3 regions of the Paenibacillus sp. FSL R5-0636 genome follow, and region 1 is predicted to be linked to each of the others. Evidence: predicted binding sites of a transcription regulator. Region 1 holds the regulator's gene; each other region holds the start of a gene.
The links. The regulator LexA, encoded in region 1, represses DNA repair genes until DNA is damaged. The targets are predictions, from matches to a motif close to CGAACATATGTTCG.
Positions count from the first base shown of each region.

Region 2: the regulator LexA is predicted to act here: its motif matches at 1,139-1,152, upstream of MKX34_RS24195 (YolD-like family protein).
Region 3: the regulator LexA is predicted to act here: its motif matches at 1,769-1,782, upstream of recA (recombinase RecA).

Region 1 covers NZ_CP150232.1:3,953,457-3,956,719, reverse strand. The annotation lists gene MKX34_RS18070 (hypothetical protein) at 1-289, opposite strand, end outside; gene MKX34_RS18065 (hypothetical protein) at 509-889, opposite strand; gene MKX34_RS18060 (L,D-transpeptidase) at 1,042-1,380, opposite strand; gene lexA (transcriptional repressor LexA) at 1,558-2,184, opposite strand; gene MKX34_RS18050 (LysM peptidoglycan-binding domain-containing protein) at 2,436-2,849, shown strand; gene MKX34_RS18045 (DUF896 domain-containing protein) at 2,959-3,168, shown strand; gene MKX34_RS18040 (hypothetical protein) at 3,218-3,263, shown strand, end outside.
Region 2 covers NZ_CP150232.1:5,287,524-5,290,786, reverse strand. The annotation lists gene MKX34_RS24205 (PH domain-containing protein) at 1-298, opposite strand, end outside; gene MKX34_RS24200 (hypothetical protein) at 416-976, shown strand; gene MKX34_RS24195 (YolD-like family protein) at 1,192-1,527, shown strand; gene MKX34_RS24190 (hypothetical protein) at 1,524-1,688, opposite strand; gene MKX34_RS24185 (M15 family metallopeptidase) at 1,806-2,492, shown strand; gene MKX34_RS24180 (WGxxGxxG-CTERM domain-containing protein) at 2,568-3,044, shown strand; gene MKX34_RS24175 (hypothetical protein) at 3,182-3,263, shown strand, end outside.
Region 3 covers NZ_CP150232.1:4,221,335-4,224,597, reverse strand. The annotation lists gene pgsA (CDP-diacylglycerol--glycerol-3-phosphate 3-phosphatidyltransferase) at 1-156, shown strand, start outside; gene MKX34_RS19170 (competence/damage-inducible protein A) at 265-1,551, shown strand; gene recA (recombinase RecA) at 1,852-2,916, shown strand; gene MKX34_RS19160 (RecX family transcriptional regulator) at 3,027-3,263, shown strand, end outside.

The DNA.
Region 1 (3,263 bases):
CGGATCCCATTACATTATCGAAAGAGTATAGCTTTGCTACTGCTTTTTTGTTGTTCTTCGGATTTCTGGTGCCTATTGCTAATTTTTTATTAGGTTCGTTAAGTGCGATCAAGTGAGATTGATTGGGGGGAATGAATGTTTTGGTGAAAATGATGTTAAAGGATGCAGCCGCATTAACTAGCATAGAAATATCAGATGAAGTGGATAGCGTTTTCAATTTTATAATGGCGGCACTTAGAATTAAAACAACTCCTAAAATAGCAAATAAGTACACTAAGATAATCAGCATATAATCACCTCCCAGTTATCTCATTAGACTCAAATTGTTGCTTATTGAAAGATATGCCTGAATGATCCCCACTAGTATCTTTTAAAAGGGAAATTCGTGGAATTATAGGATCGGCTTCGGAATTAGCCCAAAAAAAGCACCCGGAGAAACCTGCCGATTCTGCAAATGGCGCAAAATTGGGGGTTGCTGCAAGGGTGCTTTTTAAGGTAAGTATGTAACCTATAGAAAATTGAAGGCAGTGATATGATCGGTATAAACAATCAGCTGTTTGTATTCGATCGGAGTCCCATAACTAGCATAAGGTCTTACAGTAACGTCATTGAGGACAACAAAGTTATAGCTGAAATTTTTATCAGGGTGTTCTGCTCCCAAATAAGATATGTATTCGTCTACTATTACATCATCCATCAAAGATTTTAAATCAAATACATCCTCTTTGTTGGAGACGGCTGGAGAGACGATTCCCTGAATGCTGCCAAAAGAGGTGAGCAAATTCACTTTTTTTCCACTAGCTTGTTCATCATTTAAAAGTAAACCGGACAGCTTACCCAGTGCATCGACTTTAAAATCGACGAGGGTTCTAATTTTTGAGTTATTCAAAACTAAACACATCCTTTTCAATTTGCAATCCTGTTAACAATATTCGACATATAATCACCAAACTCCTAGTATGCTAATGAAAAAATACTTACTTATGTAATGACCCCCATTCTGTATATGGTGATTTGGGGGCTGTGACGTCCTCAGCGAATTCAATTCCTTATCGTTACTCGTGTTCCTATAGGGACGATAGCTGCGAGTGTTAACACATCCTCGTTGTACATCCGGATACAGCCGTGGGATACCTCTTTCCCAATGGAGGAAGGATCATTCGTTCCATGAATCCCGTAGTGTGGTTTAGACAGTCCCATCCAAAAGGCACCAAAGGGACCGCCTGGATTGGGTTGTTTGTTAATAATCGTGAATTCTCCCACTGGGGATTGGGTTAACATCTTACCAATACCGACAGGGAAACCTCTAATCACAATATCATTGTCCAGAAGATATAACATTCGTTGGGTCAGATCTACAATAATTCGGTAATTTGGCATTATGCACAACACTCCTTTCTAATTAGGATATGAGCAGAACGCCTAAACGGTTATTCATAGAAAATGCCCATTTTAGCGAACGAGAACAAATGTTCGTTAGTGGTTGAGAAAGCAAAATACACAGAAAAAAGGCTGTTCCGCATTTGCGGAACAGCCTTTTATGGTAGGAGTGCATACTTAGTGGATATCTCGAAACAATCCGATGACTCTTCCGAGAATAGTTACGCGATTAAGGCGAAGAGGCTCATAAGCTGGATTCTCCGGCTGAAGCCGTATATGATCACGTTCCTTGTAAAAGGTCTTAACGGTTGCTTCATCTTCTTCAGTCATGGCTACAACGATATCTCCGTTGTCCGCTGTTTGTTGTTGGCGAACAATTACATAATCACCATTCATAATGCCAGCATCCACCATACTATCACCCATAACTGACAGCATAAATACTTTGTTGTCACCTACATAGTGAGTAGGAAGTGGGAAGTAGTCCTCGATATTCTCTGTAGCAGTGATAGGTACCCCGGCGGTAACTTTACCTACGACAGGAATCCGTGAGATGGTCTGGGCGAATTGGTGAACATTCTCTGAATCCTCTTGGCCTAGTAATTCTATTGCACGTGGCTTCGTTGGATCTCGACGAATAAGTCCCTTCTTCTCAAGCCGGTCCAAATGACCGTGAACTGTGGAGCTGGAAGCAAGGCCAACAGCTTCTCCAATTTCCCGGACGGAAGGTGGATAACCCTTGCTGCGGACTTCGCTTCGTATAAATTCCAGGATCGCCAGCTGGCGACTTGAAATCTTTGACATTGGAATCAACCCCATATAGTAATGTTTGGGAAAATTATAACATAGAACTACCGTTCGCACAAACATAAGTTCTAACTATTATAAATATTAATCTGCTAGAGTTAAAAAATGGTAGACAAATGATAATAAAATGAACCACTTGAGTCTCTCGAAAAAAAGAGAACAATTGTTCTGAAATAGTATTGAACAAAACACATGTTCGTGTTATTATGAATTCGAAAGTAAGAACAAGTGTTTGGAGGATGATAATTATGCTAAAATACAGTACATACCGCAGCATCTACGATAAGGCCCCAGTGGTTGAATCTTTAGGACATAATGACGTTGCCCGTAATTCCGCTAAGGTGAAAGAGATAACGGAACGTTTGCTAGGAGGGATGATTTCGTTGTTCCGTCAGGACTTCTTTATTAAGTTAATATTGATTATCGTGCTAGTATTTTCTGGCCTAACAGTAGTGGGAAATGTATTTGCAGGATCGACGACTATAATGAAGGAAGAGAAGCGGATTGTGGTTGAACGTGGAGATACACTATGGAGTATTGCCCTTAAGAATAAACCGGCTGATATGAAGACAGTTGTTTATATAGAAGGAATTAAACGTTCAAGTGGGATTAAGAGTAGTCAAATTAACGCTGGAGACATACTTACTTTACCTATTTATTAATTTTCTGAGAACATAATAGAATGACCAGTAGAGCTTGCAGGGAGTAGACCTTGACAAGCTCTTTTTCTCATGGCAGAGTTAGAATTAATTTATAGGGGGAGGGAAAGTATTGAATATTGATGAGTTGGTCGCGCGAATTAACGAATTGGCACGCAAACAGAAGAGCGTAGGCCTTAATCAAGAGGAAGTGGCGGAACGCGCCAAGCTTCGTGAAATTTACCTGGGGAATATCCGCAATAACTTCCGAGCACAATTAAATACTATTGAAGTAGTAGATAACGATGAGCATGAACAAGGTAACAAGGGGCTTAAACATTAGCTCGCTGTTCCTTTTCATAGATATTTCAGGATGACTAGGGGGAACGCACATGGCCCGTTCTTGGGAAAGAATGGTTCAACGCAACACACAGCAAA
Region 2 (3,263 bases), 1.3 Mb from region 1:
AATCGCGTACGCGCAGCAATTCGATTTCTTCAACATTTTTACCGATAAGTCCGGTCTTTAACATAATGCGCTGACTTGTAATGGTATATGAAGTTGTGTTAAGAGCTATAATTCCTTTAAGTCGATCTGAGATGCCGGCAGGTTTGCCTTTCCAGAGCACAACTTCTTGATTGACATGATTATCTTCTGCTGGTCGATGGGCGGTCACTGGAGCGGTACCGTTAAGGCTGGTTCCACATTCTCCACAAAATTTAGCGCCCTGCTTGTATTCCGCTCCACAGGTGGTGCAATAAGGCATAAATACTCTCCTTTCCTGATCACAATTAAAATAATTATAACATAACAGTCATTTTACATATATTTCATTTGCGCTTTACACAAACCGACATTATCCTGTTAAGTGGAGGGATAAATAATGAAAAAAGCTTTACTAATAGGAATGCTGATGATGACTGTCATCCTTAGCGCCTGCAGCAATAATTCAACTTCATCGGCACCTGCCACGAAGGAAGAAGTGCAGGAGACCGTGCAAAACTTCTACAATGAAATGTCTAAACTTGAAGAGTCGGGAAAATCTTCTTTAGCGGAGTTCAATGAAGCCATTACGGGTTATTCAGCAGGAGAACTCACGGACAAGCAGTTGGAGAAGAAAATTAAGCAATTCCAGAGTACCGCAACTGATTTATCGAATCAAGCCGAGAAAGTAAAAATTTCCTCCAGCTTGCCTGAAGACATTCGTAAGTTGCTTGAAGAGTCTAAAATTTCCTTTGAAAGTGCTTATTCTTTAAAAAAAGAGGCTTCTCAGGGCGCAGATTCCGCAAATGTTACGGCTGAGCAATTTAATGAATTGAATCAAAAGGCTGATATAGCGATGTTGTTCGGTATCTCCAAGCTTAATGAGGCAAGAGAAGCAACTGGACTTATAGATTCCGAAGGTGAAGCTACCTCGGTATCTGGAGATGTTGTTCAAGAATAAATCAAATCAGGCGCTGTGCAGTTTATCTGTCAGCGTCTTTTTGCTGCGAATTTTAGCTTGAATAGATATACATTATTATACATCTTCTAGATAAAATAGAGATTCCGAAAAAGGTATCTTTTTCCTGATTATTGATTAATATGCGAAGATGCGGATATAATACAAACATACGTTCGTGTTCAGAGGAATAGATATATAATTAAGGAGGGGTTACCATGGGCAAAAAGCTGGAGAAAAACGGGCTGTGGGAAAGCAGCCGCATGATGCTGCCGGAGCATAAGATAAGAATTATAAGAGATGAACGGGAAACGCTGCGCCGCATCAAGCCTATTCTGGATGAGCAGAAGCTGGAGGAGATCGAATGTACACTGGCGTTGTCGTTGCGGAGTCATGTACGAGTGACAGTTGTTCTTTTTGACCCTTTTGAAAATACGATGTTAAGTGGTTTTGTGACTTCCATTCACACCCACTCGCGTGAGTTTAAGCTGCAGTGGGCGGAGGAATGGAAGTGGATCGATGTGGATGATATTGTCGAGGTCTACATCGTTTAATGCTGAGAACCGCTGCCTTCGCTTTTCTCATAAGCGATTAAGGTAACTGTAGGGTTACCGGTCAGATGTGCAATGGAAGCTTCAGCATTCCGAATAATTTCCAGTGCTTCTTCCTGTTCACTAAGGGCTGCCACTTTATAGCTATCGCTATGGATATCCATATGTCTCCCACCTTTCGTTAAATATTTTGTCCTTTTTTGTGGAAATCATCCTAAGGGGGACAGGGGTACAGGCAAATAGGGCAAAGGGATCATTGAATATACCAAAGGGGTGATTCTATGCTGACTTTGGAGCAATTGAGGGAAAAATCCGCGGCGCGTCTGGTCGGGCTTCATCCTGTCTTGGCGGCAGGTGCGAATGTTTTGATTCAGCAAAGCCATGCGAGAGGAGTCCCTATCGTTATTACTCAGGGTCTACGGACCATTGCTGAGCAAAATGCTTTGTATGCGCAGGGTAGAAGCAAACCGGGGCCGATAGTTACCAACGCTAAAGGCGGTACCAGCTATCATAATTATGGTCTTGCGTTTGATTTTGCGCTTTTGCTGCCGAATGGCACTAGCCTTTCTTGGGATATCAATCGTGATGGTGATAAAGATAAGACTGCGGATTGGCAAGAGGTTGTACAGGAGGCTAAACGGCTTGGTTTAGAATGGGGCGGAGACTGGACTTCTTTTAAAGACTATTCACATCTGCAGATGACTTTCGGTTTAAGTATAGATCAACTTCGGGCAGGTAAACGTCCAACGACGGACCAAGCCAAAGAGGCTTTAAAAAAGATTACCGGAGGGGATGATCAGGTGAACAAAGACGTTACAGTGACCATTAACCTAAACGGCCGTAAGCTTACCGATGGCGTTCTCGATACCGGAATGACCTATGTGCCCATACGTGCGCTGGCTGAGGCACTTGGAGCAAAGGTTACTTATGATGCTGTGACCAAGACAGTTAATGTAGTAAAAGAGTAAAACCATCATGCATAGATAGTGCCGTCCAAGGGGAAATTATCAGTGATAACTAACCTTAAAGGGAGGCATAACACTGTGAACAAGCTGATAACAAGCCTTGCATGCGGTACTGTATTATCAATGAGTCTAATGGGAGCTAGCTATGCATCAAATGCCGTGGGATCAGCAGCGTTGGGCGGTATCCCAGCCGCGAATACCGGGATGGATGGTACTGCGGAACACACTCGGATGATGAACACGGAAGGCAGTCTAATGAACGGCACTACCGGAACGCTGAATCAGCATGAGAGCATTATGAAAGATAAGATCCGCATCGATGATAATTACAGACCTAACAACTACAACACCAATAACTACAATGACACCCGGAACAACTACAGAACCAACAGCACTGTCAACCCGGCAACCAACACCACACAGACCGGCAAATACCGTGCAACTAGTACAACAACGAATGCTGCAACTAACAAAGGATCTAACTGGGGCTGGCTCGGTCTGCTTGGACTTTTGGGTCTTGCCGGAATGAGAAGCAGAAGTGACGAGCGCAGATAATCCACGTCAATAATAACCCGTGTCGGTTCTGGCTGAACGGGTTATTTTTATTGTGAATAATTTTTTTTCGAAAAAGGATTGCGCGTTATCGATATTCATGATATTATATTTCTTGTCGCGTTATATGTGAACAACGTATGAAGCTTCAACACATAATATGCCGGGGTGGCGGAACAGGCAGACGCACAGGACTTAAAAGAAAACGTGTGTTCTCGTTTG
Region 3 (3,263 bases), 270 kb from region 1:
GCGATCTCACTGCTGTTGTTGAATAATTTCCCATTTCAATTTGTCAGTATTCCTGTAGACGATATTGCTATTTGGGCCGCAGCGCTGATCACTATTTATTCTGGAATTGATTATTTTGTGAAGAATAAGGATCTGCTACAGCTGCATAATGCGTAAGAATGTAAGCTGGACATACAAGGAAGGGTAATAGGTGAAGCACCTATTACCTTTTTTGAAATCTAAAAGCAGTGTACCTACATTATAACTAGGAGGCGAAAGCCAGGTATGAAAGCGGAGATTATTGCAGTAGGGACAGAGCTTTTGCTCGGTCAAATCGTGAATAGTAATGCCCAGTTTTTGTCTATAGAGCTAGCTGCCATAGGGATCGATGTATACTTTCAAACTGTTGTCGGTGATAACAGCAGCCGCCTGCAGCAAGCCATCGAGATCGCTCAGAGTCGGGCCGACGTTATTATCTTTACAGGCGGAATTGGCCCCACTGAGGATGATCTGACTAAAGACGCACTGGCTGCATCGCTAGGTAGAACGCTCCATATTGATCGTTTGGCGATGGATCATGTACAACGTTTCTTTGATGATCGTAAGATCGTTATGACCGAAAATAACCGCAAACAGGCACTTATAATTGAAGGAACTACACCGTTGCCGAATGAAATCGGTCTTGCGGTTGGGATTGCTTTTGAGCATGAGAAGAAATATTATATTGTGCTTCCAGGTCCACCTCGTGAGATGAAACCGATGTTCGTAGATAAAGCAGTACCGTGGCTACAGCAGCACGCCTTGACGAACGAAACACCGCTTTATTCAAAAATGCTCAAATTTGCCGGCATCGGAGAATCACTGCTGGAGGACAAGCTCATTGAGCTGATTCGCAGTCAGACTGATCCAACGATTGCTCCGTATGCCAAAGAGGGAGAGGTAACTGTTCGTATTTCGACAAAGGCCCCTTCTGAGCATGAAGCTACAAAAAAGCTGGAGATACTGGAACAACAAATCAAGGAGATTTTGCCGGAACATTTGTATGCGAACATTGATGTGCCGCTAGAGCAATTGATAGTGGATTGGATGGCGGATGCCGGCCTGACCTTAAGTGCGGCAGAGAGCTGCACCGGAGGTTTGCTGATGGAGAGTATAACAAATATTCCAGGCAGTGCTTCGATGTTTGCCGGCGGAATCGTCTGCTATTCAAATGACTTAAAGAAAAAGCTGCTGAATGTGCCAAGTGCTTATTTGGAGGGACCCAATGCCCCTGGAGCCGTAAGCCGAGAAGTTGCCGAGGTGTTGGCTGACCAAGTGAGAATGATTGCAGACAGCGATTTCGGCTTATCTGTTACAGGTGTAGCTGGACCGGGTTATTCTGAACGAAAGCCTGTTGGACTTGTATTTATCGGCTTGGCTGAACGGGGACGTAAGACAGAGGTTTATGAGCTTAATCTTAAAGGTACGCGGGAAAATATCCGCTTACGAACAGTTAAGGCTTTGCTGTATCGTCTCTGGCGGAGACTTGAGGAACGCAAGGTGGAGACACCTCTTGAGGGTTCAGACTTGTAATGGGAGATTAGCCCAGTTATAATAAACACATACGGAAGAACCGTGGCACTGAGATTTCTTTGCTGCGGTTTTTTGTATATTTGCAGAGATTTTGATCACGATGCTTTCTCATGATCATAAGTCGTTGATGTCCGGTGAAGTGGAGAATTTAATTAACTTCTATCTCCGGAGGGAGGCTTACAATAAAAGGGATAAATAACGCCCAAGACAAAAAAAACGAATGTATGTTCGAAAAAAAGCTTGGCAAGACCTTAAAAACACGTTATTATATTACTATAAACAGTGAAGGAAGTGGTCTGATTGTCAGATCGTCGTGCAGCGCTTGATATGGCGCTTCGTCAAATAGAAAAACAATTTGGTAAAGGTTCGGTAATGAAACTGGGAGAATCCACGCATATGCAAGTGGAAGTTGTACCTAGCGGATCTTTGGCACTTGATATTGCATTAGGTATAGGCGGACTTCCAAAGGGACGTATTATTGAAGTATACGGACCGGAATCTTCAGGTAAAACAACAGTTGCTCTTCATGCTATTGCAGAAGTGCAAAGACAAGGCGGACAAGCTGCTTTTATCGATGCCGAGCATGCGCTTGATCCGAAATATGCACGTAACTTGGGCGTAAATATCGATGAATTGCTGCTTTCTCAGCCAGATACGGGTGAACAAGCGCTGGAAATCGCCGAAGCACTTGTTCGTAGTGGAGCCGTTGACATTATTGTCGTTGACTCCGTTGCTGCTTTGGTACCTAAGGCTGAAATTGAAGGCGATATGGGTGATTCCCACGTCGGACTGCAAGCTCGCTTGATGTCTCAAGCACTTCGTAAGCTTTCTGGTGCCATTAGCAAATCGAATACGATTGCTATCTTTATCAACCAGCTTCGTGAGAAGATCGGTGTTATGTTCGGTAACCCTGAGACAACTCCGGGTGGTCGTGCATTGAAATTCTACTCCTCTGTACGTTTAGATGTACGTCGCGTAGAGAGCATCAAGATGGGGAACGATGTGGTTGGTAACCGTACTAAGATCAAGATTGTGAAGAATAAAGTAGCCCCTCCATTTAAACAGGCTGATGTTGATATCATGTATGGTGAAGGGATTTCCAAAGAGGGAAGTCTTGTAGATATCGGTACTGAAATGGATATCGTGAATAAGAGTGGTGCATGGTATTCCTACGAAGGCGAGCGTCTCGGCCAAGGTCGTGAGAATGCTAAGCAGTTTTTGAAGGAACATCAGGATATTGCCCTTATTATTGAGAATAAGATCCGTGAAGCAAGTAATTTATCCACTATTGTTGCTGCGCCGAATAATGATGAGATTGTTGCAGAGCAAGAGGAAGAAGAAAAATTGCTCCTCGAAATCGAATAGTATATTAAACAATAGGACGCCCTGTGATTGATTGTTGCAGGGTGTCTTTTCTTAACAAGTATTGAAAGTAAGACGATAACTGATCTATTGCTATGAGGTGACAAACAACTATGGTAATACAACTGGATTTTGAAGCAGAAGAACAAGATGAGCAGGTGTTATCTGATTTTCCTGAAGGAGAACTCTTAGAGATCACTAAAGTAGAACGTCAAAAGAAATCTGACCACCGTTATATCATACATTTCGGAGCATATAACATGACTGTGCACGAGGACGTCATGATTAAATATCGAATGATTACTGGTAATTCTTTTATGAAGGCTGATTTGGAAGAAATTGTTGTAGCT